Saccharophagus degradans 2-40: one gene and its partner. The protein of the gene in region 1 interacts with the protein of each later gene in a pairwise test. Links are inferred from orthologs where the notes say so. Each region holds a gene or a part of one and is shown in the gene's direction. Other genes may lie near its edges. The genes, in order: recR and recO.

Region 1 (14,827 bases):
TGGAAGAAGAAAAGTACGGTGAGGCAATAGCTGAATTAACACCTGCATACGAAGAATCTATGCAGGCTGCTGCGGTACTTTTTGCCTTGGTTGATTGCTATATCAATATTAAGCGTTTTGAGCAGGCCGAAGAACTGCTGGACTCGGTGAAGCTGGTAGATCAGCAAGATGCTGAATACGGCAACCTGCGTTCGCAGCTCGATATTGCCAAACAGGCTGGTAAGTCGCCAGAAATCGAAACCCTCGAGGCGGCACTGGCTGCCGACCCAGATAATATAGATACAAAAATGCAATTAGCCGCCCAGTATACTCATGGCGAATACCATAAAGATGCGCTTGAGTTACTGTTTCCGCTGTTGCGTAAAAGCCTTAATGCAAAAGATGGCGAAGTGAAAAAACAGTATGTCGATATATTAGCTGTGTTAGGCAAAGGCGACCCTTTGGCGGTTGAATATCAGCGCAAGCTTTACACGTTGATGTATTAACAGCTTTTTACCGCTTTTTTGTGCAGAATTAGCCTCCAATTTGACTGAAAAGCGCCCGTTATCCTTACCTAGAGCTAGGTTTTAATGGCATAATGGCGCCCCATTTTTATGGCCGCTTACGGGCGGTGAGCTAAAAATAGTTTCTTATACGTTACCCATAAAGGCCCTCAACGAGTGAGGGCTTTTACGTTTATTGAGGAAGATCATGCAGCCGCAAAGCAAGCCCAACAACCCTAATTTTTCTTCTGGCCCATGCAGCAAGCGCCCAGGTTACGATGTAAGTGCGCTTCAGCTAGATACCTTAGGCCGTTCGCACCGCTCTAGTTTAGGTAAAGAAGTGCTAGCCCGTGCCTGTAGCTTGACTGCCGAGCTTTTGGGTTTACCCGAAGGTTACCGCGTAGGTATTGTGCCAGGCTCCGATACTGGCGCTGTGGAAATGGCTATGTGGTCTATGCTCGGCCAGCGCGGTGTAGATGTACTTGCGTGGGAATCCTTTGGTAGCGGTTGGGTTACCGATATTATAAAACAGTTAAAGTTGGATAATGTACGCGTTATGGAAGCCGATTATGGCTTACTTCCAAACTTGGCGGAGGTTAACTTCGCTAACGATGTGGTGTTCACTTGGAACGGCACAACCTCTGGCGTAAAAGTACCAAATGGCGACTGGATAGCTGACGATCGCGAAGGCCTAACTATTTGCGATGCCACATCAGCCGTTTTCGCTATGGATTTACCATGGGAAAAGCTCGATGTTGTAACCTATAGCTGGCAGAAAGTGTTGGGTGGTGAAGGCGCGCACGGCATGTTAATTCTTAGTCCACGTGCAGTTGAGCGTTTAGAAAGTTATACCCCTTCTTGGCCTATGCCAAAACTATTCCGCATGACTAAAGGCGGCAAGTTAGTAGAAGGTATCTTCCGCGGTGAAACCATTAACACCCCATCCATGTTGGCTGTTGCCGATTACGTTGATGCCCTAGAGTGGGTGCAAAGTATTGGCGGTGTAAGCGAAGCCATCAAGCGTTCTGAAGCTAACTTAGCGGTTATAGAGAAGTTTGTGGCAGAAAACGACTGGATCAACTTCTTGGCAGCCTCTAAAGAAACGCTATCTAATACCAGCGTATGCCTAACCTTAAAGGCCGATGCCGACCAGGTTAAAGCATTCGTTAAATTGCTAGATAAAGAAGGCGTTGCATACGATATTGGCGCATACCGCGATGCTCCGGCAGGTATCCGTATTTGGTGTGGTGCGACAGTTGAGTCTGCAGATTTAGAAGCATTAATGCCTTGGATGACGTGGGCATACCAACAGGTAACTGCGTAGTTGCTAATTTAGTTTGCCTGTTTATAGGTATCTATTCTATGGGTATCTATTCTTAGCTACCTAATGTTGAGTGTCTATTTTTAGACACTTATTTATAGCCAACTATTACTTCGCGCATAAAAAAGCCCTAGCAAAGTTGCTAGGGCCCAAACGAAGAAACAAGGTTTACCCAACTTAAGGTCGTGTAATAACGAATTTAAGAAAGGTACTAGCTATATAGCAAGATCAAGGCCAATAAAAATAACGTTAAATAACAACAGTTTATAATAAACCCGCCAAAAGGTTGTTAATAATTTCGACAGATTGCCGGTTAAGGTTTGACCGCAACGTGGCAGCGCTTTTGGGCAACTCACATTCTGTAGGGTGTAAAAACTTATGTATCAAATTCGCACATACAACAAAATTTCCGATAAGGGCTTAAGCCGCTTTAGCAAAGACCAATACAACGTAGGCGAAGATGTTGGCCAACCAGACGCTGTAATTTTACGCAGCCAAAAGCTTCACAATGAGCCGTTACCAGAGTCTGTTTTAGGCGTGGCTCGAGCAGGGGCTGGCGTAAACAATGTACCGGTAGAGGAATACACCAAAAAGGGTATTGTTGTTTTTAACACCCCTGGTGCAAATGCTAACGCGGTAAAAGAGTTGGTGTTGGCTGGTATGTTGTTGGGTTCGCGCGGCATTCTGCAGGGCAAAGACTACGTAAATACTCTTGGCGATATGACCGATGCGGGTGAAATGTCTAAATTGTTAGAAGCTGAGAAAAAGCGTTTTGCCGGTAGCGAATTAGCAGGTAAAAAATTAGGCATTATAGGTTTGGGCGCCATTGGCTCTATGGTGGCGAACGCCGCTCTTGCACTAGATATGGAAGTGCTAGGTTTCGACCCTGCGTTATCGGTAGAGGCAGCATGGCGTTTATCTAGCAATGTACGCCGCATGGAAAGCGTGCAGGCGTTGTTATCTCAAGTGGACTACGTTTCATTGCATGTGCCAGCTATAGAGGCAACACGCAATTTAATTAACGCAGAAACGCTAAGTGTTATGAAGCCAAACGCGGTTATTTTGAACTTTGCACGCGAAGCCATTGTGGATGCATCTGCTGTTGTAGAAGCCCTAAATGCAGGCAAGCTTGGCCAGTATATTTGCGACTTCCCAGAGCCTTGCTTGATTGGTCACGACAAAGTGGTTGCTTTGCCGCACATTGGCGCCAGTACCGCAGAAGCTGAAGAAAACTGCGCTGTTATGGCTGCCAACCAGTTGATGGACTTTTTAGAGAATGGCAACATTGTTAACTCTGTAAACTTCCCGCACACCGTTATGGCGCGTGGCGAAGGTGGTTGCCGTATTACCTTTACCAACGAAAACGTGTCGGGTGTATTAGGTAATGTGCTTTCTGTGTTTGCTGCCAATAATGTGAACGTTATCGATATGGTAAATAAAAGCCGTAACGACGTGGCGTACAATATTTTGGACTTGGCAGAAAAGCCAAGCGAAGACGTAATTGCAGCCTTAAAGGCCGTTGAGCACGTTATTTCTTTGCGTGTTATTTAATCAAAGTTTTGTGTGTAGGGCGGTTGCTGGTTAATTCTTCTGCAACTGGCCTACAGTTTTGATTAAGCACTTGCAAACACGGGCAAATTAGGGATAATGCCCACCCCTTGAGTAACTCTTTGTTTACTCAATTGGCGATGAAAATCGCTTTGCTATGGTGGCCCAGCTTGGTCCCCCCGCAACAATTCGCTACGAACCCCGCCAGGCCCGGAAGGGAGCAACGGTAGTAGTATAATTGTGTGCCGGGGTGTGGCTGGGTTGGGTCATCTCCAATCTTGTTCTATTTTCCACTCAAAATTTTATCCATTACCCAATTGGCTCGCGCAGCAGATTCGCCAAGGGATGGATGTGTGCTTGTACCCAGTAAATGTTCGTTCATAGCTTGCACATGATAGGTTTGTATGTGTTCTGGGTGCGCTAGGGTTTCCGTTGTTTCCCCTTGTTCATTCATTAGTGTTACGGGTTTGTCTTCAAATATTGCAAAGCGTATTTCGCCTGCGCTGCCAATTATTTCCACCTCGTCTAAACGGGTGCGGGCGCCAAAGTTCCAGTAACCGCTGCCTGTTACGCCGCTTTTAAATTGCCAAGCAGCTGTTACGGCGTCTTCCGCTTGATAAAGCTGTTGTTGGTTGGCGGCAAAGCCATTCACTTTGTGAATTGGGCCGAGCAAAAAGTCGAATAGGTCCAAGCCGTGGCTAGCTAAGTCGACAAAGTAGCCGCCGCCCGCTTGATCGGGCTGGGTGCGCCAATTTGTTTGTTTCGCTTTGTCGGTATCGGAAGGTGGTTTGCGAAAATTCCAGCTAATGTGGCGCACATCGCCAATAGCTTGTTCATCTAGCCACTGCTTAACTTTTAAAAAGCGCGGTAGGGTGCGGCGGTAGTAGGCTACAAACAGTGGTAGTTGCGCTTCATTAAAGGCTTCTACCATGGTTTCGCACTGTTTGTTGTTAAGTGCCATAGGCTTTTCTACGCAGCAGGGTTTGCCCGCAACAGCTACTTCTAGCGCATATTGCAGGTGGCTAGCCGGTGGTGTCGCAATATAAATAGCATCAATGTTGGGGTCGTGAATAAGCGCTTCAGCGCTGGCGTGCACCGTTGCTACACCGTGGCGTTTGGCGTAATCGTGCGCTTTGGCGGTATCTCTACGCATTACCGCGGCAAGTTGAGAGTGCTTGGTTTTATAAAAGGCTGGGCCGCTTTTTACTTCGGTTACGTCGCCGCAGCCAATAATGCCCCAGCGGATAGGTGCGGTTAGGGTTTTCATCGTTTGCTCCTTCTATTTAAGCGGTGTATTCACGGCTTGTTTGGTCAACATTGGCATTCTATTCGTAATAACTGGTGTGTGCCTTTGTGAGTCAGTACACTCTGCGGCTATAATCGCTTCTTTTTCTACTCCTTTAAAATAGAGAACCACGCTGTAATGAGCTATCAGGTACTTGCCCGTAAGTGGCGCCCGCGCACTTTCCGCGAAATGATTGGCCAAGAGCACGTTTTACGCGCGCTTATTAACGCCCTCGATCACGGACGTCTGCATCACGCTTACCTGTTTACCGGCACGCGCGGCGTGGGCAAAACCTCCATAGCACGTATTCTAGCTAAGTGTTTGAATTGCGAAACTGGGGTTAGTTCCGAGCCATGTGGTGAATGCAGTGCCTGTGTGGAAATCAGTGAGGGCCGCTTTGTCGACCTTATCGAGGTGGATGCGGCATCGCGCACCAAAGTAGAAGATACGCGCGAGCTGCTCGACAACGTGCAATATGCACCCACGCGCGGCCGCTACAAAATATACCTCATCGATGAGGTGCACATGCTCTCTAACCACAGTTTTAACGCTTTGCTTAAAACCTTAGAGGAGCCGCCAGAGCATGTGAAGTTTCTACTGGCAACCACAGACCCGCAAAAACTGCCGGTAACTATATTATCTCGATGTTTACAGTTTAATCTCAAAAATATGAGCCCCGAGCGCATAGTGGGCCATTTGTCGCATATTTTAGAAAAAGAAGTTATCCCCTTTGAGGAGTCTGCCCTGTGGCAGTTGGCGCGCTCGGCAGATGGCAGTATGCGCGATGCACTAAGCTTAACCGACCAAAGTATTTCGTTTGGCGGTGGCAAGGTTAGCGAAGACGAAGTCGCTTCCATGCTTGGCACCATTGACCACAAACTAGTGCAAAACCTTGTGGGCGCGTTAATAGCCGGGGATGGCAGCCAAATTTTAACGTCGGTTGCTAAATTTGCCGAACACGCCCCAGACTTCGATGTAGCTCTGGCCGACCTCATAACACTGCTGCACCGCATTGCTATTGCGCAAGCGCTACCCGATGCGCTAGATAACAGCTACGGCGATCGCACCCAAATATTGGAGTTTGCGAGTAAGCTTGCCCCTGAAGATGTGCAGCTGTTTTATCAAACGGCCCTTATTGGCCGGCGTGATTTGTCACTGTCGCCCGACCCGCGCAGCGGCTTTGAAATGACTTTGCTGCGAATGCTGGCATTTAAGCCACAAGGTGTGGCCGATGTGCCTACTCAGCGCCTACAGGCACAGCCCGCCAGTGCGCCGGCTAGTAGTTCTGACGTTGCTTCTGTTGCAGCTCCTGCGGCTCCGACTGCTCAAGCAGCACCGCAGCCCTCGTCTAATGTTGAGCCTGCACCTGCTCAAGCGGCCCCCGAGCAGACTGAGCCCAGCCCGCCAGCGCAGACGTCTCCGCCACAGCAAAACGTTGCGCCAAACACGGTGGAAGACAATTCGCCACCCGCAGATTACTACGACAATATGCCGCCTTACGAGGAGGCCCAAGAGCCTGTAAAAAAGCCCCAAGCTGAGCCTCAACAGGCTCAGGCAGAGGTGCCCGCAAGTGAGCCCGCGCCGTTAGGGCCAATGCATACTGTGGTAACCGCTGCAGAGTCAACCCAAGCCGTTGCCGAGCCGGAAGTAAATACTTCGGCCCCTGCTAAAACGCCGGCGGATGCTCTGCGTGAGCAGGTAAAAGCCATTGTGGGCAAGGAGGGCATAAGTGCCCCGCCAAAACCTGCACAGCAATTGAAAAATACCCCCGCCGCGCCCATAAATGCAGCGCCGGTAGTGACTACGCCAATAAGCTTAGAAGAGCTAACCCCATCGCATTGGGTAAGTGTATACAACCAGCTAAATGTTAAGGGTATTTTGCAAAGTACTGCTGCAAACACTGTGCTAATTGGGCGTGAAGATAATCATTTAGATTTCGCGTTAGACGAGCAAAAAAGTAGCCTCTTCGACCCGAGCCACAGCGATAGGTTATCTGCGCTATTAAGCGATTATTTTGGTGTGCCTATCAAAGCAGCTATCCACCTGCAAAACTTGCCGGGTGATTTAGAAACACCAGCGGCTTACGCCATACGTATAGATCAAGAAAAACGCGTGGCAGCCATACAAAATATGTACGATGACCCTGTAGTGCAAACACTACAGCAACAATTTAATGCAACACTCGTTGAAGAAACTGTTACCTACCAATAGCCAAAAGCTTGGTTGTTGAGTTTAACCGTGGAGAAAAATTATGATTGGTCTTGGCGATATGATGAAACAAGCCCAGGAAATGCAAGAAAAAATGGCCCGTATGCAAGAAGATATGGCCAATATTGAATCCGAAGGGCAGGCGGGCGCTGGTTTGGTGAAAGTTGTAATGACTGGCCGCCACGATGTAAGAAAAGTAACTATCGACCCCAGTGTTTTAGAAGAAGACAAAGAAATGCTGGAAGATTTAATAGCTGCGGCGGTAAACGATGCCGTACGTAAAACCGAAGAAGCTACCAAGCAAAAAATGAGCGAAATTACCGGCGGCTTGCAAATGCCTCCCGGTTTTAAAATGCCATTCTAAAAACTATTGGGTATACACCACGGCATGTTTAGTCCGCTTATAGATCAACTTATCAACTCGCTTCGACACTTGCCTGGCGTGGGGCCAAAATCGGCACAGCGCATGGCGCTCCATTTGCTCGAGCGCGACCGAGAAGGGGCACAAAACCTGTCGGAAGTTTTAGCGAAAGCGGTGGAGCACGTACACCGCTGCCAGCAGTGCCGCACTTTAACAGAGCAAGCGCTGTGTAATATTTGTAGCAACGCACGTCGCAATCGTAAAGAGCTGTGCATAGTAGAAACCCCCGCAGATGTAATCGCCATAGAAACATCGGCGGTGTTCTCTGGTTATTATTTTGTCTTGCTGGGTCGGTTATCACCTATCGACGGCATAGGCCCCAAAGAAATAGGTATGGATGTATTGGCTTCCCGTTTTGCCGAAGGTGAAATAGAAGAAGTGATTATTGCAACCAACCCAACTATTGAAGGCGAAGCAACCGCGCACTACATTTCGGAGCGGGCCAAAGCGCAAGGTATAAAAGTGTCGCGTATCGCACACGGCATACCAATAGGTGGCGAATTAGAATATGTAGATGGCGGCACCTTAGCGCACGCTATTAGTCGCAGACAGGAGATATAACTTGGCGGACGATTTAGTAAAACAGCCCATTCACTGGATAAGTACCGTCGAAGAATTGGAAGAGTGCTGCGAGCGCTGGCAAAGTAAAAAGTTACTTGCTGTAGATACCGAATTTATGCGCAGCCAAACCTATTACCCTATTGCGGGGTTAATTCAGGTTAACGATGGCGAAGCTAATTATCTGTTAGACCCAACCACCATCGATGATTTCTCGCCGTTTGCAGAGATTTTGGTCGACGACGATATTATTAAAGCCATTCACTCATGCTCAGAAGATCTTGAAGTGTTTTATCACTCTTTTGGTTTTTTACCGCAGCGTCTGTTTGATACGCAAATAGCCGGAGCTTTTGTTAATTTAGGCTATTCCATGGGTTTTGCGCGCATGGTGCAAGGTGTCTTGGGGGTGGAGCTACCCAAAACAGAAACGCGTTCTGATTGGCTGCAGCGCCCTTTAAGTGTTGCGCAAAAACACTACGCTGCATTAGATGTAGAATATTTGTATTTATTGGCCGGTAAACTACTCACAGAACTAAAGGCCAAAGAGCGTTTAGATTGGGTATTTGGTGAAGGCAAAACTATAGTTAAAAACTTTAGCGATAACCTCGACCCTAAGTTGAGTTACTTACGCGTTAAAAATGCATGGAAGTTAAACGCCAAGCAGTTAGCTATATTTCAAAACTTGTGTGAATGGCGCGAGCTAACCGCACAAAAGCGCGATAAACCGCGCAATAGAATTGTTAAAGAAAATACGCTTTTTGCCATGGCTCTAAAACGCCCTAAGCATATATCGCAATTGCGTAATTACGAAGGTATGAGCGATCGGGTTATTCGCACCGATGGTGAATATTTACTGCGCCTTATTGAGCGCGCAGACAAAATAGAAGCATCAGATTTACCCGAGTTGCTACCCAAGCCTCTTACTTCTGCAGAAAATAAGCGCGTTAAAGCGTTGCGTGCAGAAGTACAAAAAGTAGCAGATGAAATTGGTATTGCCTCAGAAATACTGGCCCGTAAAAAAGAATACGACTATATAGTGCGGGATTACTTGGCCAGAGGCGAGTGGAGCTACCCTGAAGGCTTTCCCCAATGGCGTCAAGCACTGCTAACCGATTTAATAAACGAAACCATTAAAGTTGAACCCGCAGATGAAGTTGATAGTTGATATTTACCGCAGCGCTAAAAAAGAAGGCATGTATTTGTATGTGCCTAGAAATAAAGCGCTAGATGAGTTGCCCGAGCCGCTAATGAAGCAATTTGGCCGCGCCGATCATTCTATGGTGCTGGTGTTAACGCCAGAGAAAAAGCTTGCGCGTGCAAGTGTAGAAAAAGTTATCGAGTCTATAGAAAACCAAGGGTTCTATTTGCAAATGCCTCCGCCGCCAGAGAGCTATATGAACGAAATCCCCAACGATAAAATGCCGCGCTAACAATGGCATTTTGGCAAGAAAAAACCTTAGCAGAAATGACGCCCGCCGAGTGGGAGTCGCTTTGTGATGGCTGCGGAAAATGCTGCTTGCATAAGCTGGAAGATGAAGATACCGGCGAGGTTTTTTATACCTATGTTGCGTGCAAGTTACTCGACACTCAAACCGCGCGCTGCACCGATTACCCCAACCGTGTTGCCAAGGTGCCAGAATGCTTGTGTTTAAAGCCTAGCGATGTCGCCAGTTTTCATTGGTTGCCAGAAACCTGCGCCTACCGGTTGTTATCGGAAGGGCAACCGTTGGCCGCTTGGCACCCATTGGTAAGTGGAGACCCTGCATCGGTAAAGGCTGCCAATGTATCGGTAGCGGGTAAAGTGGTTGCCGAGCACAAAGTGCACCCCGATGATTATGAAGATTGCATAGTCCACTGGGTTTAATTATTTTTCGGCACTGTGGGTTTGTCGGTGCAAACTAATTTTGATTTTAGTAGTGATTGGTTTCAAACCCTCTAACTGCAATAAAGGTGTACAGCATGAACGACGACATAGTTGAAGATTTACAAACACGGTTGGCATACCAAGAAGATACCTTAAACAAACTAAATGACCTGGTAGTGCTTCAAACCCGCGAATTGGCAGATGTAAAAAAGCAGCTCGCCTTGGTATATAAGAAAATGAGCGATATGAGCTACCAGCTGGAATCGCAACAGGATGGCGGCGTAGATAACGAGGTGCCGCCCCATTATTAATGATTTAACCTTTAAGTGTAGTTGAATTTATTTTAACTGCAGTTATTTTGCACATGGCATTGCCTATTCATAGCTGTGCTATGTGCAGCTTTTATACTTTTATTGGGCGCCGCATTCAAAAGCTACCAACGCTTACGCCAGCCTAACTCGTTGTTATACCTCGCTTTAATCTCATTTATCTATATACACACACCAATCCTCGTTATCTGTTTTCCGCTTTGACACGGCTTTCTTTGTTTCTGTGGCGCTTACTTCCTTGTGCATTGCATCGGCAGTTTCAAGCTATAAAAAAGCACTTTTTAGACTAGATGCTACTATTAAAGGAGTGAATACACTCCCTGGCGTATTAACACGTCAGTAAATTATCTGGGCAAAAGTTAACGGATACGTGGGCATATGTACCTCGAATTTTTTGGTCTGAATCGGACCCCTTTTAAAATCACACCTGATACTCACCTTTTTTACGAAGGTAGTAATCGAGGCGACAATTTATTGGGCTTATGTTACACCGTGGCGCATGCCGAGGGCATTAGCAAGGTGGTAGGCGAAGTAGGTACGGGTAAAACTATGCTTAGCCGCATGTTGCCATTAAAAGTTGAAGAGCACATAGATTGGGTATATTTGCCGCACCCTAACTTGTCGCCTAGTGAAGTGTTAGTCGCTATAGCGCGCGAGTTGGGTTTGGAGGTGGACGATGGTGCAGACAAGTCGCTGCTAACTACTCGGCTACACCAAGCCTTAATCTCCCGTCATGCCAAAGGGCGTCGTGTGGTGGTGCTTATTGATGAGGTACAGGCAATGAGTATCGAAACCTTGGAGGAAATTAGACTTTTAAGCAATCTAGAAACGGATGAGCACAAGCTATTACAGATAGTAATGTTTGGGCAGCCAGAAATAGATAAAAAACTGGCTATGCCAGAAATTCGCCAATTGCGAGAGCGAATAGTGCACCATTTCTACCTTTCCCCCTTTACCGAACGAGACGTTCAGGAGTACTTGAATTTCCGGATGCGAGCATCTGGATATAAGGGACCAGATATTTTTACGCAGGGTGTTGCAAAAGCCATTATGGCTTATAGCCAAGGGCTAGTTCGGCGAGTAAATATTATTGCCGACAAGACACTGCTAGCCGCATACGTTAACAATCGCTACGAGCTTAAAGTGGAAGACGTAAAAGCAGCTGCGGTTGAGGGCCGTTTTAAAGCAGTACCTCTTTGGCAAAGAGTTAAATCGCTTGTAAGTAAGCGAGATTATGCTTTGGTGGTGTTAATTGGAATAGCGTCTGGCTCCACAGGATTAAACGTGGAGGGCTTGCTATGATTATGAGTATGTGGTGTGAGGGGGTAATTACACGTATAAAACACTGTGCGCACCATGTTTTTAAGTTCGCTGCTAAAGGTAAGCTTGTTGCTGTTTTGGCGGCGCTAACTTGGCTGAGTGGTTGTTTTTCTGGAAACGCTAAGCCCAATAGTGGCGGGCATCTCTCGGCAGCGGACTTACATAAAACACAAAGCATACCCGAGGTGGTAAAGGTATTACCGCCTTCGTTACCTGAACCATCAAAAATAAAAAACGAACGCTTACATACAGTTGTAGTTCACGACGTGCCCGTTACGGAACTTCTGTTTTCATTGGCGAGAGATGCAAATATTAATTTAGATATTGATTCGGATATAACTACCCGAATTACTCTTAATGCCGTAAATCAACCTCTTATGGCAATTATCGATCGTGTGGCAGAAAAAGCCCAGCTTCGCTACGAGAGTACAAATCACGGCATTTATATACGCAAAGATAAACCCTTTCTAAAAAGCTACCGAATCGATTATTTGAATATGGAGCGTGAAAGTTCCAGTAAAGTAAGTGTATCAACCCAAATAAGCTCTACGGGGCAAGGAGCCGTGTCAGATGGCGGGGGAGGTGGTGGAGATAACAGCTCAGACACTTCCGTTGTAAATAAATCGTCGCACTTGTTCTGGCAAACGTTAGCGAAAAACGTCGGCTCCATTTTGGGCTCGCAGCAGGCCGAGCAGCAAGGCGCATCTCACCCAGATATTTTGCTAAATAAGGAAGGGGGAGTGATGGCTGTGCGAGCTACTTACCGCCAGCACAAGGAGATTCAACATTTTCTAAGCGAGATTATGTTTGCCTCGCAGCGCCAAGTGCTAATAGAAGCGACTATTGTCGAAGTGACGTTAAGCGAAAGGTATCAAGCAGGTATTGACTGGAGCGTACTGCAACAAAATGTAGCCGATGGTGTAACACGAACAGCCACGCAAGATGTTTTGGATGTAACGTTGCAAGACCCTGTTTTTACTATTACGCATGTGGGTAAAAACCTGTCTGCCACAGTTAAAGCGTTAGATACATTTGGCGATGTAAGTGTAATGTCTAGCCCTAAGGTGATGACACTAAACAACCAAACTGCCCTGCTAAAAGTTGTAGATAATCTTGTTTACTTTACGGTAGATGTAAACATAGAAACAAATGAATCTGGCCCCTCCACCACAACGTTTGAAACAGAGGTTAACACTGTACCCATTGGTTTTGTTATGAGTGTTACCCCTTTTATTAACGAGTTTGGTTATGTCACGTTAAATATTCGCCCGACAATTTCTAGGGTAATTGGTTTGAAACGCGACCCCAACCCTGCATTGGCACAGGTGAATGTGGTAAATGAAATACCCGAAATACAAGTTCGAGAGGTGGAATCGGTACTAAAAATTCCGGATGGTGAGGTGGCTATTATTGGCGGCTTGATGCAAGACGAGCAAGATAATACCGAACATGGTGTGCCAGGCCTGTCAAAAATACCTCTGGTGGGCGGTCTATTTAAATATACCGATGACAAAGTGAAAAAAAGTGAGCTGGTTATTTTTATAAAGCCTATTGTGGTGGACTACTCGAAGAGTTCTCGGGTAGCGTCTGAAAAATTCCCCGCAGACGATTGGTACTAATCCATGAGTATGTTGTTAGATGCACTAAAAAAAGCTGCCCTAGAAAAAAAAGGTAGGGAAAGTGCGCAGACTACAAGTGAGGATAAACCTGCTGATATGGCCCAAGGCATCAATATGCCAGAGGGCGATAAAGGAGCGGAGCTAGCCGAGCCTCCCCCTTCAGATAAGGCTCTAGAAAAACCACTAGCAATACCAGATGAAACACCCCTAGAGAGTAATACGGTTTCAGCTCAGCACGAGCTACCTGAAGAGAAAGACGAAGGCGCTTTTCTCGTGCAATCTAGTGAAGCCCCTCTAGAGCTAGTTGAGCCTGACGCTAGCCCGTTACCTTTGGATGAGAGAGAAGTGGCGGGCGCGGATAACGCAATCGAGCTTCCTGCACCAGATGTGGATTTAGAAAGTTTTGACGAGAGTGGCTATTGTCTAAGCGGTGATGAATTGCATGGCGAAGGCTCAATGCTGGCGGGAAATACCTGCGAAGCAAATAACGACGAGCCAGTCGATATGTCTGCGGAGTTGGATTTCTCCGAAATTGATGAAATAGCAGCCGCAGAATCGGAAGAAGAACGATTAGCCGCAGAGTGGGAAGCGCAAATGTTAAGTGCGAGTTCTGCTTCCGACGATGCAACCGGTGAAAATTCATCTGCCAATGCAGCTAAAGAAGAACCGCTCGTAGATGATACGCCCTCAAGTGAAAGTGCGGTCCCGCAAACGGCTGTGCCAGCAATGTCTGCAGATGATTTAATGGCCGAAATCGTAGCCGACGCGCTTGCTCAAACAGAAGGCGTGGCGGCTGATGTTAACCCCGAGGAAGAAAATGAAAATAAACAAGCGTTAGCCAATCTCATTGAGAATGGAAGACGCCAGCGAGAAAAAATAAAACGCAGGCAAATTTTTGGTGTGGTTTTATTGTTTTTTATTACGGTAGTGTTGGCTGGTGGCTACTATTACTTTATTCAAATGGAAGACTCCTCTTTGGTTAACGTGAATCAATATGCCGCATATCCAAATGAAAATGAAAGTGATGATTTAAATGCTGGATTAGATGATAGTTATAGTGACTCTGATGTAGAGCAAAATACAATAATCGAAAATGCCGAAGTAAGCCGTTCAACATTAAATACTACGTCAGCGGAAACAGTAGCTTCTCAAGTTTCGAAGCAAGATAAAAAAGCCGACGCTGCGAGTGGTGGTGGCTCTTCGCCCCCGTCTACATTAACAGAAAAACCAACGACTAAAGCTATACCGGTGACGGTTGCCAAAAAAGTGCCAGTCAAACCTGAGGTGCCCCCAGTTAAAGAGCGCGATGACGAAAGTAATGTGATGATGCGTATGACATTATCGCAGAAAATTCAGGCAGGCTACCAAGCTTATAAATTACAAAATTTCTCTGGCGCTAAGCAGTTCTACTCGAGTGCATTACGCGATGCGCCCGAGAATAGGGATGCTTTATTAGGTTTGGCTGCTACCGCTACGCGTATGGGGCGGTTAGATATTGCGTTGGGGCACTACCAAGTATTACTAACCATGAACCCTCAGGATGCGTTGGCCAAGTCAGGTGCTTTATCTTTAGCGTCGCTAAGTGGGGATTTACCAAGACTCGAGAGCGAAGTGAAAATACTACTTTCCGATCACCCGAGTGATGCCCACTTGCATTTTTTGTTAGGCAGTTTGTATAGCAGTACTGGCAACTGGAATGGTGCGCGTGAATCCTTCTATCGCGCGGTAGATCTCGATAAATTTAACCCGGACTATGTGTATAACTTGGCGGTGAGTATGGATCATACCGCTTCATATCGCGAGGCGCTTAGCTACTACAAGCAAGCGAAGGCAATAAGCCTTGTGGCTAGCCCAACCTTTTCTCTTGAAAGT
Region 2 (15,033 bases), 1.1 Mb from region 1 along the record:
AAGTGGCGAGTATCGATTCGGATGCAGAGCGGGCGTATACAATGCACTCTAGTAGCGAATTGCTCGCCATGCGATTAGCGCCGTGCAGGCCTGTGAATGAGGTTTCACCTATTGCGTAAAGGTTAAGTAAATCGGTTTGGCCTTTGTTGTTCACCACAACGCCACCGCAGGTATAGTGCGCGGCTGGTACAACAGGTATTGGCTCCTTGGTGATATCTATCCCAAATTCTAAGCACTTTTCTCGCACGGTAGGGAAGTGAGATTCGATAAACTCTGGTGTGCGATGGCTAATATCCAAATACAGGCAATCGCTACCTAGGCGTTTCATCTCATGGTCAATTGCGCGAGCTACGACATCCCTAGGTGCTAATTCGCCCAGCGAATGGAAGTTGTGCATAAACTGCGACCCGTCGGGCAATCTCAATTTAGCCCCTTCGCCGCGCAATGCTTCGGTAATAAGGAAGGTTTTGGCCTTGGGGTGGTAAAGGCAAGTGGGGTGGAACTGATTAAATTCCATATTGGCCACTCGGCAGCCTGCACGCCACGCCATGGCTATTCCGTCGCCGGTAGCGCTGTCTGGGTTACTGGTATAGAGGTACACCTTACTTGCACCACCTGTGGCCAAGACCACGGCTTTTGCATTAAACAGTTCCACTCGGTCTTGGTGGCGGTTAAATACATAGGCCCCCGTGCAGCGCAAGCGTTTGCTGTTTGGGTCTGGTTGTCGAATGAGGTCCAGTGCAATGTAGTTTTCAAATAGCTCCACACCTTTGGCAACCTGCGCAGACTCGAGCAGGGTAGTGTGCACGGCTTTACCTGTTGCATCAGCACTGTGAATGATTCGTCTGTGGCTGTGGCCACCCTCACGGGTTAGGTGGTAGTTTTCGGAATCTTCATTACGGGTAAAGTTAACGCCGAGGTTGATTAGCCATTCAATCGCGCTTTTGCTGTTTCTAACGGTAAAGTCTACGGCGTCTTCATGACAAAGGCCTGCGCCCGCAACGAGTGTGTCTTTAACATGAGATTCAACACTGTCGTTATTATCTAAAACTGCAGCAATACCGCCTTGTGCGTACCAGGTTGAGCCTGCACGCAGGTTGCCTTTACTGAGTACGGCAACTTTACAATGCCCAGCAAGATTGAGTGCAAGGGTTAAGCCTGCAGCACCGCTACCTATAACAAGTACATCGACATTGTGTGTTTGGGAGGGGTGGGCGAGCGTTTTGCGAGAGGGTTTGGCTTTTTTCACTTACGGTCCTGATACTTCATGTGGTTAGGGCGTTTGCCGGAATTATGAACAAATAATGATACTTATTAAAGTAATTCCTTATATCGCGTCGTAGGTACCCGCGCTAAGTTGTTGATTTTGCGGCGTCTGGAGCAAGTAATTGGGTATACTATACGCGCTTTTAGATTGAACTTTTTGCGCCATGCCGAGTCTTTTGTGTTACAAATAACAGAAAACGGGTACATTACTGCACTTTTTTAAGCAGCTAATTAAACTGCGCCCAGTGTGGCCATTAATGTAAAGGCACAATACGCCAAACTAACTTTTGCAATGAGTACTAATACAAATATCTCACAGCTATAGGGCATGGGCTGTGAGAATAGGGTAAAACGATATTGGGCTATTCGCCGTATCGCTATTGTCGCCATAAATTGGCGAATAATTGGGGAGTAGTAAATGACAGCGCAAACTGCGCAGGATTCAGATCATCAACTTGTGTTGCGTGTGCAGAAGGGCGATAAACGCGCTTTTGACATGCTTGTTATTAAATATCAGCACAAGATTTTATCGATTATTAGCCGTTACATTAAAGATAACGCTGAGATCCACGATGTTGCACAGGAAGCTTTTATTAAGGCTTATCGTGCTATTGGCAATTTCCGTGGCGATAGCGCGTTTTATACGTGGATCTACCGCATTGCTATTAATACAGCAAAAAACTATTTAGTATCTCGCGGGCGGAGGCCGCCATCGAGTGATGTAGATGTAGAAGATGCCGAGTTTTATTCGGGCAGCGACAGCCTTAAAGATGTGGATACTCCAGAAAACCATGCAATGCGCGATCAGCTGGAGACAGTAGTAAATAATGCTATCAAAGCTCTGCCAGAGGATTTGCGTACTGCAGTGACTCTGAGGGAGATGGAAGGGCTAAGTTACGAAGAAATTGCCGAAGTAATGAGTTGCCCTGTGGGTACGGTTCGGTCGCGTATTTTTCGCGCTCGGGAAGCCATTGATAAAGAAATTGCACCATTGCTGTGACGCTTGTATTGTGTCGCTGGCGGCGAAATGTGATTTTTTTGTGAAAATTGTCACTTCTAGGGAACTACAGTGTGAACTGGGTTGTCTTACTTAGCAGGCAGGCATTGCCAAAAGCACAAATACTTATTCGTGCTTGGTAGTCTCTGAAAACATAATTACAGCTAAACTATTAGCACAGCGCTTATACAGGTAGCGAGTGTATGACTGAAAGCCAAAAACATAGCCTCAACGAGTCCCTATCAGCATTAGTTGATGGCGAAAGCAATGAGTTGGATTTGCGTAGAGTGCTAAAGCAAAGCGCAGCCGACGATGAGTTAAGAGAAACTTGGCGTCGCTACCAGTTAATAGGTGCGGTAATGCGTAACGATAAAGATGTTGCGCCTTCCATTGATATTTCTGCCGGTGTAATGGCAGCTATCGCTGATGAGCCAGCCCCCAGTGTGGCTAGCACTAGTAAAGTTAAAACTTGGCTCGAGGGAATGGGTAAAGCGAGTATTGCTGCCGCCGTTGCGGTGGGGGTGCTTGTTGGTGTGCAACAGTTGCCCAGTGAGCAAACAGGCGAAGAGCTTATGGCGGGTAGCGATGCAGCAGTACCTGCAGCGGTTAATGCTAATGTGCCAGATTGGTTTCAAAGTCAGCCTTTAAGTGCTCGCACAGTAAGTGGAGCAGGGGAAACTCATTCCGCGCCCGCAGCTTATGCTTCTTATCCTCGTGGCTCTGAGTTACCATCTGTAAATATCTCGCGCTTGTCTAGTGATCCAGAGCTGGAAGCGTACTTAAACAGAATGTTAGAGAAGCACGCCCAAAAAGCAGCGGCTGAAAATGGTATTAAAATGGTGCCCTTAGCCCGAGCGTCTTCCGTAGAAGGGGAATAATCCTGTAATGAAAATCGCTTTATCGCTAGCGATTGTGCTGGCTGTAGTGGGGGTGTCCCCTGCAGTCAGTGCTCTAGACAAAACCTCCTCTGTAGCCGAAATTCTCAATCAGCTCGGCAATTCCACCAAATCCCAAAATTACCGCGGTGAATTCACGTACGAACACGATGGCACCATCGATATGTTGCGTGTTGTACACGCTGTAATTGATGGCGTTGAGTACGAGCGTATTTACCACCTTAATGGGCCAGAAAAGTCCTTTATGCGTGAAGGGCAGAGTATTGACTGTGTTACGGCAGGTAATCATCTTTTACGCGGTCGAAGGCTTACGTTATCCAGCGGGCGTATGGTGAGTATTGATCAGAACTATCAATTCCATATGCGAGGCGAAGAGCGTATTGCAGGTCGAGAGGCGTTAATACTGCAATTGCTCCCCAAAGACCCTTATCGATACGGCATGGTACTAGGTGTAGATAAGCAAACGGGCTTGTTGACCAAGGCCGTTATTACCGAGGGGCAGAAAAAGGTATGGGAGCGTATTCAGTTTGTTTCGTTGAGCTTAGACGACGATATGGGGATAGAAGCTATTTACCCTGACCTCGCTACGGGCAAATCCAGTTTGGCGCCTTTGGTTGAGTCCTCCATGGTGGACGGCTCCGTGGTAGATGGCTCCGTGACCACCGAAGTACCGGCTTCCCCAGAAGGAAGTATGATTGATAATTCGAGCGAAGCGAGTGCTAGTGCAGAGCCGCCGGCGAATGACGCTGATCAAGATTGCCGTCAGCCCGCAGCATCTAAAGCACCGCTCCAACCTGCATGGGTGCCCAATGGTTTTGTGTTGTCCGACTACTCTTATTCTGATGAAGACGGGCATATGGAAACCTATACCGACGGCCTTTCAGTATTTTCTATCTTTATTGGTCGTGTTACCGATAAGCCTTCTCAGGCAGTTGTTCGAAATGGGGCAACAGTTAGCTTATTAACCAGTGTGCCCAGCGATAACCAATTCGTAACAATTACTGTTGTGGGTGAGGTGCCTGCGGTTACCGCGCACCGCGTTACGCAGTCGTTGCGCGTGCCTGTAGTTAAATAGAGTTAAGCAGAGTTAAGTAAAGTTAAATAAATAGTTAACCAAGCAGTTAACCAAGCAGTTAAATAAGTAGCTAAATAAAATGTTATCAGAAACCGCAAAAGTTGTTGCTGTAGAGTCCGATGGGCTTTGGGTGGAAACCCATCAGCAATCTGCGTGTAACCAATGCCGAGCTAAAAATGGTTGCGGTCAAAAGTTGCTTGCGGGTGGCCCATCTAACGCTACGTTAGTTAAGGCAATTTTTAATGCTGCCTCACCTTCCGAAATTTGGACTGTGGGCGATAACGTTGTTATAGGTATTGAAGAGCGCGCGTTAATTAACGGCGCGTTTATGGCCTATGTATTACCGCTACTATTTATGGTTGCAGCTGTTGTGGCAGGCTCTTTTGTTGGTTTGTCCGATCCAGTTCTCGCCTTGGTGGCGCTGGCAGGGGTGTTGCTAGGTGGTTTAATTGTGCACCTTCACGGCAAGCGCCAATTAAGCACTATAAATAGCGGCGGCGAGTCGTGTTACCAAGCTGTTGTTATGGCAAAAGCGGCGTCGCTAGATTAATTTTTCTCTTGATTTTTTTTGGTTTTATCCCCACCTATCTGTTGACGGCCATATTTGCCGCTCATGCTATTAAGTCTATTTTTATCTGAACTTTTTACTGTTTTTTTCTTCGAAGCTTTTACTTAATTGATAATGTTAGAGGTTAAATAATGGTTCGCATCTCATCTTGGCTGTTGGTTTTTTGTGTGCTTACTTTCACGGGCGTGGCCAACGCTAATCTGCCAGATTTTAGTGATCTAATAGAGCGGTCGTCACCCGCTGTAGTAAAAATTAATACGTCTGCAAATGTGGCTCAGGGGCGATTACAGTTGCCACAAGGGCAGCAAGTGCCAGAGTGGTTTAAACACTTCTTAGACCCAGGGCGGCAAGGAATTAGGCCAAACCAACGTGTTCAATCGATGGGGTCCGGTTTTTTTATTTCTGCCGATGGTTATGTAATTACCAATCACCACGTTATTGATAATGCCGATGAAATAACCGTTGAGCTTGTCGATCGAAGAGAATACCCAGCCACCGTCGTTGGGGTGGACCCACGGTCCGATTTGGCGTTATTAAAAATAGACGAAGACAATCTTCCATTCCTGAAGGTTGCTGAAGGTTCGCCCTTAAAAGTGGGTGAGTGGGTAGTGGCCATTGGTTCGCCATTTGGGCTTAAGTTTTCGGCGAGTGCCGGTATTGTAAGTGCAATAGGGCGTAGCATACGCAATCAGTCTGGTGAAGATTACGTGCCCTTTGTGCAAACGGATGTAGCTATAAACCCCGGCAATTCGGGTGGCCCACTGTTTAACCTTAAAGGGGAGGTTGTCGGCGTTAACTCGCAAATCTATTCCCAGTCCGGCGGCTCTATCGGTTTGTCGTTCGCCATCCCATCAAGTGTAGTTAATAACGTTGTTAAGCAGTTGAAAGAAAAAGGCACAGTTTCACGCGGTTGGTTAGGTGTGGTTATTCAAGAGGTAGACGGAGACTTGGCCGCATCTTTCGGTTTAGATAGACCGCGCGGTGCTTTAGTGAGCGAAGTGTTGGAAGATTCGCCCGCAGAAAAAGGCGGTTTGCAGCCCGGTGATGTCATTGTGTCTTTCGATGGTGGTGAAATTCTCACTTCTAGTGATTTACCTCACCTTGTTGGAGCAACTCAGCCCGAGTCCAAAGTAGATGTTGAGGTTGTGCGCAAAGGCAAAACCAAAAAGCTAAAAGTGGAAGTTGGCGCTCTGCCTGGGGCTGATGCTGTTGCCACGCTAGGTGGAGGACCTGGGGCGGCTAAAGGCGGGGTGCTTGGTGTGCAAGTAACTGATGCACCTAAGGATTTACTGGAGCAGTTGAAGCTGGATGGCGGCGTGCTTGTGCAGGCTGTAGCGCCAAATAGCCCAGCAAGCAACGCGGGCATTAAGGCTGGCGATGTAATTTCTGAAGTGAATTTCATCGAGGTTAAAAGTGTAAAATCTCTTCAAAAAGTCGCCAAAGAGTTACCCAAAGGTAAGTTGTTGCCCATTCGATTCTTTAGCGATGGCCGCCCCGTATTTAGAACAATCAAAATAGCTGAATAACACTTGCTTATCACCTCTGGAGGGCGCGCATAGCGTGCGCCTTCCAAATACTGTAGACTTGCGCCACTAACCGATGCGTGTTTTTCTAAACAGTGCATTTTTAACCTTATTTTTCAAAGAGTTGCGCGTTTAAGTGACAGATTTAAGTCATATTCGAAACTTTTCCATCATTGCCCATATTGATCATGGTAAATCCACTCTAGCCGACAGGTTTATTCAGCACTGTGGCGGCTTATCTGCTCGCGAAATGGAAGCCCAAGTACTGGACTCCATGGATATCGAGCGAGAGCGCGGTATTACAATCAAGGCGCAAAGTGTAACGCTGTCCTATACCTCCAAAAGTGGCAAGGTATATCAATTAAACTTTATTGATACCCCAGGGCACGTGGATTTCTCCTACGAAGTATCTCGCTCACTTGCTGCATGTGAAGGTGCACTGCTAGTGGTTGATGCTGCACAAGGCGTAGAGGCTCAGTCTGTAGCTAACTGCTATACCGCGCTTGATCAAGGCCTAGAAGTTATTCCTGTACTGAATAAAATCGACCTGCCGCAAGCAGAGCCAGAGCGAGTAGCCAGCGAAATTGAAGACATTATTGGTATCGATGCCACTGATGCCGTGCGCTGTAGCGCTAAATCGGGCCTTGGTATAGAAGATGTGCTGGAAGTGCTCATTAAGTCTGTACCTGCACCTGTGGGTGATATCGACGCACCTTTGCAAGCCTTAATTATCGACTCTTGGTTTGATAACTACCTTGGCGTAGTGTCTTTGGTGCGTGTGACTCAGGGTTGCTTAAAGACTAAAGATAAAATCATATTGAAGAGCTTGGGCAAGCCTCATGTAGTCGATATGGTGGGCGTATTTACGCCAAAGCGTAAAGAAACAGGCATTTTAAAAGCTGGTGAAGTGGGTTTTGTTGTTGCTGGTATTAAAGAAATATTAGGTGCGCCAGTTGGCGATACCATTACTCATGCATCTACAAGCACCGTTCCTCAGTTGCCTGGCTTCAAAAAGGTTAAGCCTCAAGTTTACGCGGGCTTGTTCCCAGTAAGTTCAGACGATTACGAAAACTTTCGTGATGCGTTGGGTAAGTTAACTTTAAACGACGCTTCTCTGTTTTACGAACCCGAAAGCTCTGAAGCATTAGGCTTTGGTTTTCGATGTGGTTTCTTGGGTATGCTCCACATGGAGATTATTCAAGAGCGCTTGGAGCGTGAGTACGACTTAGACCTGATTACAACTGCACCTACAGTAATATATGAAGTAGAGAAAAACGACGGTAGCGTTGTGTACGTAGATAACCCGTCTAAGTTACCAGATTTAGGCACTATTGCGGAAATGCGAGAGCCTATAGTTGAAGCCAATATGCTAATGCCGCAGGCATACCTAGGTGCAGTAATTACCTTGTGTATTGAAAAGCGCGGTGTGCAAAAAGATATGCAATATCTGGGTGGTCAGGTTGCATTGAAGTACGAGCTGCCTATGGCAGAGGTTGTGCTCGATTTCTTCGATAAGCTTAAATCTGTAAGCCGTGGTTTTGCATCCTTAGATTACAATTTCGTGCGCTTTGAGGCGGCCAAGCTTGTACGCCTAGATGTACTTATTAATAGTGAAAAAGTAGATGCTTTGGCGCTTATTGTTCATCGTGATACTGCACAATATAAAGGTCGCTCACTTGCGGATAAGATGAAAGAGCTTATTCCTCGGCAGATGTTTGATGTGGCTATTCAGGCGGCTATTGGTGGCCAAGTGGTGGCTCGTACCACGGTGAAGGCGCTGCGCAAAAACGTAATTGCAAAATGTTATGGCGGCGACGTTTCTCGAAAGAAGAAATTGCTAGAGAAGCAAAAAGCCGGTAAAAAACGTATGAAGCAGGTGGGGCGTGTAGAAATTCCGCAAGAGGCTTTCTTAGCTGTGCTCAAGGTAGATAGCTAACCTCACGCCATTATGCAAGTCGGGCTTCGGCTCGGCTTGTGTCTACGTAAACTAAATTAAGCTCGGTTAATTATGGATATTAATGTTCCTCTAATTTTGTTTTTATTGGTTGCTGGTACTGGGGTGGTAACCCTTGTAGATAGAGTGCTATGGGCCGGTAAACGCAAAGCTGCAATAGCAAAAGTGCAAGAAAACTTCAGCGAACTAACCGAAGAACAAAAAGAGGAAGACAAGAAGTATCAAGCGGCAATAGCCACTGCTTCTGCAGAGCCTAGCTATGTAGAGATATCAAAGTCCTTTTTTCCCTTATTAGCACTCGTGTTTGTGGTTCGATCTTTCATTATTGAACCCTTCCAAATCCCGTCTGAATCGATGGTGCCAACGCTAGAAGTAGGCGATTTCATTGCAGTTAATAAATTTACCTACGGGATTCGCTTGCCTATACTGCGTACTAAGGTGTTGGATATTAACGACCCCGAGCGCGGCGATGTAATGGTGTTTTTTCCCCCTAATGAAAAGCGCTACTTTATTAAGCGTGTTATCGGGCTGCCGGGCGACAAAGTAAGAATTCAAAACAACCGCTTGTTTATTAATGGTGTGGAGGTTCCGCGCGAACACGTAAGCGACGTGATTCCAACAAACCCCGGTGAATTCTGCTTCAGTGTGGGCGGGGTGTATAAAGTCATGGAAGAGACGATCGATGGTAAAAAACACATCATGCGTAATTGCTCTACGCCTAGCTCAGCTGGCCTAGCTTACTCAAGTGTTGTGCCTGAAGGGCATTACTTTATGATGGGCGATAACCGCGATAACAGTGGTGACTCCCGTAAATTTGGTATGGTTCCCGAGGAGCGTATCGTCGGTAAAGCATTTGTAATTTGGATGCACTGGGATAAGTTTTTAAGTATTCCAAGCTTTTCTCGAGCTGGCTCAATTTAGCTCGCTGAATTGTAAACCCTTCTCGCATTAGTCGGAGTAATAGTTATGAATAAAAAGTATCAAACTGGTATGGGTACTATGACCCTTCTGGTATACCTCTGCTTTGCGGGTATTGTTTTACTTTGCTGCGCGAAAATAGTTCCTGCTTTATACGATGACCGAGTTTTGGTGTCGAAGGCTTTAGAAAGCCTAATGAAAGAGCCAGAATTAGAGTCTATGACTAAAACGGAAATAAAGTCCAAAATAGACAAATTTTTTAGTATGAATGGTATTCGTGGCGAAGCGACAAAGGGAATTAAAGTTGTACGCTACGGCGAAGGCATGCTAGTAAACATTAAGTACGAAGTGCGCAATAACCTGTTTAAGAACATAGATGTGGTTATGCATTTCGAGCACCAGCTGAATACGGCAACCAAGGAATGTTGTGAATACCTTGTAGAAGATAATGAACCAGAATGATCGATTGGTAGCCCGATTGGGCTACACCTTCAAAGATAAAAGTCTCCTTAAGTTAGCTCTTTCTCACAGAAGTTATGGCAAACAAAACAATGAACGCGTGGAGTTTCTGGGCGATTCACTGCTAAATTTTATTATTGCAGAAGCCTTGTTTGCTAAGTTTCCCACCGCCAAAGAGGGGCAGCTTACCCAGCTCCGCGCCAATCTTGTTAAAGGTGAAACTCTCGCCGAAATAGCGCGTGAATTTGGTTTGGGTGATTTTCTTCTGCTAGGAGAAGGGGAGCTTAAAAGTGGTGGTTTTCGTCGAGCGTCCATTCTCGCCGATGCCGTAGAAGCCTTGATTGGTGCCATATACTTAGATTCCAACAGCAGTATGCCTACGTGCCGTGAGCGCGTGCTGGCATGGTATGCCACAAGACTTGATAAAGTCGAGCTTAAAGCCACAGCCAAAGATGCTAAAACCCTTCTACAGGAATACCTACAAGAGCGCAAAATGCCGTTGCCAACCTATACTGTACTAGCAGAGGGTGGCGAAGCACACTCTCGCCAGTTTACAGTGGAGTGTACTATTACGGGCAAATCTAAGCCCTGCAGTGCGGTGGGCAATAGCAAGCGAATTGCAGAAAAGCTTGCTGCCGAAAAAATGCTAAGTCAGCTTACAAATGCCTAGTACAGGCAAGCAAATTATCTGGGCAAGCTAGCCCAACAGGTTAAAACCATGAGTTCAGAAAAAACCTACGCGGGATATATCGCTATTGTTGGCCGCCCAAATGTGGGCAAATCAACATTGTTAAATCACGTGCTTGAGCAAAAAATCAGTATCACCTCTCGCAAGCCTCAAACCACGCGCAATAATGTTGTGGGTATTAAAACTGAAGGCGGCGTGCAAATGGTGTTCGTCGATACCCCAGGAATTCACCTCGGTCACGATAAAGCTATTAACCGGTTTATGAACAAGTCGGCGTCGTCTGCCTTAGCCGATGTGGACACGGTAGTGTTTGTGGTAGATAAACAGCACTGGACTCCGGAAGATGAACATGTGCTTTCGCAAGTAATAAATGTTAAGTGCCCAGTTATTATCGCGGTGAACAAGGTTGACCAGCTAGAAGATAAAAATAGCATCTTACCCCATTTGCAACGGCTTGCAGAAAAGCTACCTAAAGCCGAAATTGTGCCTATTTCTGCATTAAAAGGGCAAAATCTCGACCGTTTAGAAGCTCTCATTAAAAGCTATTTACCTGAAGCAACCCATTTTTACCCAGATGATCAGATCACCGATCGCAGTTCGCGATTTATGGCTGCAGAGATAGTGCGTGAAAAAATCACTCGTCAATTAGGTGCTGAGCTGCCATACCAAATGGCCGTGGAGATAGAAGAGTTTCAGCACGAAGGTACGCTAATTACCATTCACGCGCTTATTTTAGTGGAGCGTGATGGTCAAAAGCGTATATTAATTGGCGATAAAGGTGAAAAACTAAAAGCAATTGGCTCTCAAGCTAGGGAAGATATGGAGAGACTGTTTGATTGTAAAGTTATGCTCAAACTATGGGTTAAGGTTAAGTCGGGCTGGTCGGACGATGAGCGTGCTCTACGTAGCTTAGGTTATACAGACTAGAGCCTTGTAGGCTTGCTTACATGAGTACTTACATGAGTGATGATGTAACAGATAACGCCTACATTCTTCACTCACGTGCGTACACGGATTCGCGAATAATCATTGAGTTTTTTACAGAAAATCATGGGCGCGTAGCCGGTATATTTAGGTTGCCAAGTAAAAAACGCCACTTTAAACCCCAGCCTTTCACACTCTATACCATTCACTGGCGTTGGGGAGCTGAGCTTAAAACCATTTTGTTTTTAGACCCCATTGCCAACGCCGAAGCTTTGGTGGGTAAAGCTTCCTACTGTGGCCTATATCTTAATGAGCTAGTTTTGAGGCTGTTAAGTAAGGAAGACCCCAGCCCAGAAATATTTGCTGCGTATAATGCAGCGCTTAAAGGGTTAGTTGGTGGCCAAGAGCTAGAGGCGCCATTGCGGCATTTTGAGTTAGGTATTCTTGCAGAGCTTGGTTACGCGGTTGATTTCGACTTCGACAGCTCTGGCAATCCCATTGCTGCATCAAACAGTGTTGCTTACTTGTTTAAAGTGGGGGAGGGGTTTTCACTTTATTCTGTTGGTCAAAAGCAAGTTGGGCACGTATATAGCGGTGCTGTATTGCGTGATATATCGGCTCGCAACTTTTCTAATACCCCAGTAAAAAAGGCTGCTAAGCAGATTTGTCGGGCTTGCCTTGCGCCGCTGTTGGGCGCAAAGCCATTGAAATCCCGAGAGCTATTTTTATAAGATCGCAGTGTTAATCGTCACTAAAAAGCACGTCTATATCGTGTTCTTCCGCCCATTGCAGTAAGTTTTTTATCTCCGCTTCTAATAGTTGTATTTCATTCGCTAAATTGTTGTACTTGTTTTTTTGCAGGTTTTTATCAATCTGTTCGCTTATGGCTTTTAGTCGTGGCACACCACAATAACAGCAGCCTCCATGCAGTTTATGTACTGTTTCTTGCAGTTCATCAAATTGCTTGTTTTCGTACTGTGTACGGCTTTTGTGAAGCACATCGGGTAGTGTTTCTATAAGCATTGAAAGCATATCGCCGGCCAGGCTAGGGTTTTGGTTGGTAAGGCTTAGGCCTAGCGCACGATCTACAATGGCGGCAGCTTGACTATCTGTTGCGGGTTGATTCTCACCGGTTTTATCGGCGTTAGGTGAGTGCTCAATTAATGCGCTTGCAACAGGTGCCGGGTTGGTGGGCGCAATCTTGGTGGCAATAGTTACATTGGTCCAGCGTTCAATAACATGGCGCAATTCGCTTTCGCTCACGGGCTTGCTTAAACAATCATCCATGCCTGCGAGTAATAATCTGGATTTTTGCTCGCTGACTGCATGGGCGGTAAGTGCAATTATGGGTGTTCGTGGGCCGCTTGTTTCAAGTTCACGAATATGGCCGGTAGTTTCAATACCATCCATAGAGGGCATTTGAATATCCATTAGAATCAAATCAAAATGGGAATCTTTTATTTGGGCAATTGCTTGTTCGCCACTTTCCACAGGCGTCACATTAATGTTTAACCCTTTAAGCAGCTCTGTTACAAGTTTTAAGTTAGCGGGGTTGTCATCTACCGCAAGTATATTCACCTGTTGCTGTTCAAGCGGTTCGTGCTGGTGAAGATAGGTTCTACTTTCAATATTCTCAGTAGCTACAATTTCTAATTGTTCGCAAATGGTTTGATGCAGCTTGTTACAAAAAAGTGGTCTATTAATAAATAGGCTATTGGTGCCGGCTAGGTGTGGCTCTAGTATGCGTTGAATACTGCTTGGAGCCAAAATAATTACAGGAATATTGAAACGATGGTTTAGCTGAGTCACGTGTTCGCAAATACGCAGACGATCGAATGTTTTGATATCAATCATGCTATCGATAATTGCTATATCTACTGGCTCGCTATTACTAAAGAAGCTTATTTGAGGTTCAATGTCCTCCATCTCGCCAGTCTCGCAAACTTTTGCCCCCCAACCGGTTAGGTAGTGGGTAATTTCCATTCGCCCCATATTACTGTGATCGAATACTAGCGCGTGCACGCCGCGCAAAGTGCCCGCTAAATAGGTTTGTTTTGCACTCGCGCTCGGGCTTCTACCTAGGGTGCTTGTAAACCAAAATGTGGCCCCTTTTCCTAGGGTGCTTTCTACACCTATAGTGCCATTCATTCGGTCCACAAGGCCTTTTGCGATGGCCAAACCTAGGCCGGTACCGCCGTGTAGCCGGCTTTCACTCGAATCCAACTGGGTAAACGGGTCGAATAGTCGCTCCTGTTGATCTTGAGATAAGCCTATACCGCTATCGGTAACTCTAAACTTTAAAGTGAATTGATTCTCAGAGCTTTGGTCTTTGCTAACGCCCAGTAAAATATAGCCAACATCTGTAAATTTTATGGCGTTGGAAACCAGATTGCTTAGCACCTGCTTCAAGCGAAGCGGGTCGCCAAGCAGGTTTTCGGGTACATCGTGGTCAATAATGGTGAGCATGCGAATATTTTTTTCATTCGCAGCGGGGGTTTGTAATTTAAGGGTGTCTTCAATTAATTGGCGTATTTTAACTGGCTTATATTCCAGAGTAAGCGTACCTATTTCTAAGCGTGAAAAGTCTAGAATATCGTTGATAATGGTGAGCAAGCCTTTAGCAGACTCTTCTATAGTGGTGAGGTAGTCTACTTGCTGGTTATTCAGCTCAGTTTTACGAAGAAGTTCGGAAAAGCCCAATATCCCGTTTAGGGGGGTGCGTATTTCGTGGCTGGTGTTTGCCAAAAACTCACTTTTAACTCGGCTGGCTTGCAGGGCAGATTTGCGCGCTATATCCAATTCTATATTTTGTATTTCTACCGTTTCTAGTGTTTCACGCAGTTCATGTGTGGATTGATCTATATTAAGTTGAAGTTCGTCATTGGCGGATTTTTGCAGTGCGCCAAGACGGTTAATATTAGAGGCTAGGTCTTTAAATACTGAGGAGGGCTCGATAGTAATGCTTTTTTCGAAATTACCCTTAAGAAAATCTCTTAAGCCAGTTTCAATTTTTTGCAAGGGTGTGGCAAGGGCATCGCGGAAGCGTCGCGCAAAGTAGAATGTTAGAAACAAACACAGTGAGCCAGCAAGTAATATTGTAATAGTGCCTTGATACTCGCTAATAGCCCAGCTGCGTTTATCTATAGCAATTATCACCCAGAGTGGGGTGCTACTTTGTAAGTTAGATTTTTTGAGTGGAAATGAATAGATAAGAGAATCTTCGTGAGTCCACTGCGATTCTACGCCTAGTTGGGTTTGATAGCTGTGTGTACGTAAAGGCAGGCCGTAGCTTGCGATTTGTTGCCCTGTAGCACTGCTTACAACAATCGAACGATAATCGCCTGTGGCGAGCAAAGCATTGGCCGCTTCGGCGAAGGGGTTTGTGCTCGCTTTATTGGAGAATACAACGCTGTTTAGTAGCTCGGTAGCTAGGTGTTTGTTGTTGCTAAATTGGTCTTCTATGTGACTTTTTTGTAGATAGAAAAAAGTGGACGCCAAAATAAAGCAGGCCGCAAACACAGGTACTGTAATGAGACGAAACAATTCCGTTTGAACTGATTGAGATTTCATTTATTAAAAACCTAAGCTATTAATAATAATCGGTGTATATCTCGTACCGCGACTTAGCGGGCCGGTGAAATTGATAGGCGATTGTATAGCTGTTTATTGCAAGCGCAAAACATATATAAGAATTAACGCAGCTATCAAAATAGACCCAAGTGTAACTGTTTTACTCAGTTAAGTGGGATTTTGCTCATTTGTAGA

Evidence for each region.
Region 2: the proteins of recR (region 1) and recO interact in binary tests that used the Escherichia coli proteins (3 or more experiments, as listed by UniProt). The link is inferred for Saccharophagus degradans 2-40 from one-to-one orthologs.

Annotation. Positions count from the first base shown.
Region 1 is NC_007912.1:1,725,857-1,740,683, forward strand. The notes cover bases 6,317-9,029. They hold recR (recombination mediator RecR), read left to right. Parts: upstream 6,317-7,232; coding sequence 7,233-7,826; downstream 7,827-9,029. Other genes in these bases: dnaX (DNA polymerase III subunit gamma/tau), read left to right, coding at 6,317-6,847; SDE_RS07005 (YbaB/EbfC family nucleoid-associated protein), read left to right, coding at 6,888-7,208; rnd (ribonuclease D), read left to right, coding at 7,828-8,988; SDE_RS07020 (YcgL domain-containing protein), read left to right, coding at 8,972-9,029. In the rest of the region: trxA (thioredoxin), read left to right, coding at 1-485; SDE_RS06985 (phosphoserine transaminase), read left to right, coding at 691-1,806; SDE_RS06990 (phosphoglycerate dehydrogenase), read left to right, coding at 2,182-3,354; SDE_RS06995 (Gfo/Idh/MocA family protein), read right to left, coding at 3,635-4,618; more of dnaX, read left to right, coding at 4,775-6,316; more of SDE_RS07020, read left to right, coding at 9,030-9,253; SDE_RS07025 (YcgN family cysteine cluster protein), read left to right, coding at 9,256-9,687; SDE_RS07030 (SlyX family protein), read left to right, coding at 9,783-9,998; SDE_RS07035 (ExeA family protein), read left to right, coding at 10,491-11,318; pilus (MSHA type) biogenesis protein MshL, read left to right, coding at 11,315-12,955; SDE_RS21230 (tetratricopeptide repeat protein), read left to right, coding at 12,959-14,827. UniProt on the Escherichia coli protein: May play a role in DNA repair. It seems to be involved in an RecBC-independent recombinational process of DNA repair. It may act with RecF and RecO.
Region 2 is NC_007912.1:2,845,802-2,860,834, reverse strand. Bases 10,227-13,145 are described here. They hold recO (DNA repair protein RecO), read left to right. Parts: upstream 10,227-11,291; coding sequence 11,292-11,999; downstream 12,000-13,145. Other genes in these bases: SDE_RS11725 (response regulator), read right to left, coding at 12,010-13,145; era (GTPase Era), read left to right, coding at 10,375-11,271; rnc (ribonuclease III), read left to right, coding at 10,227-10,326. Outside these bases: nadB (L-aspartate oxidase), read right to left, coding at 1-1,249; RNA polymerase sigma factor RpoE, read left to right, coding at 1,685-2,266; SDE_RS11775 (sigma-E factor negative regulatory protein), read left to right, coding at 2,467-3,141; SDE_RS11770 (MucB/RseB C-terminal domain-containing protein), read left to right, coding at 3,149-4,234; SDE_RS11765 (SoxR reducing system RseC family protein), read left to right, coding at 4,314-4,784; SDE_RS11760 (DegQ family serine endoprotease), read left to right, coding at 4,934-6,328; lepA (translation elongation factor 4), read left to right, coding at 6,462-8,261; lepB (signal peptidase I), read left to right, coding at 8,334-9,200; SDE_RS11745 (DUF4845 domain-containing protein), read left to right, coding at 9,246-9,659; more of rnc, read left to right, coding at 9,646-10,226; more of SDE_RS11725, read right to left, coding at 13,146-14,838. UniProt on the Escherichia coli protein: Involved in DNA repair and RecF pathway recombination.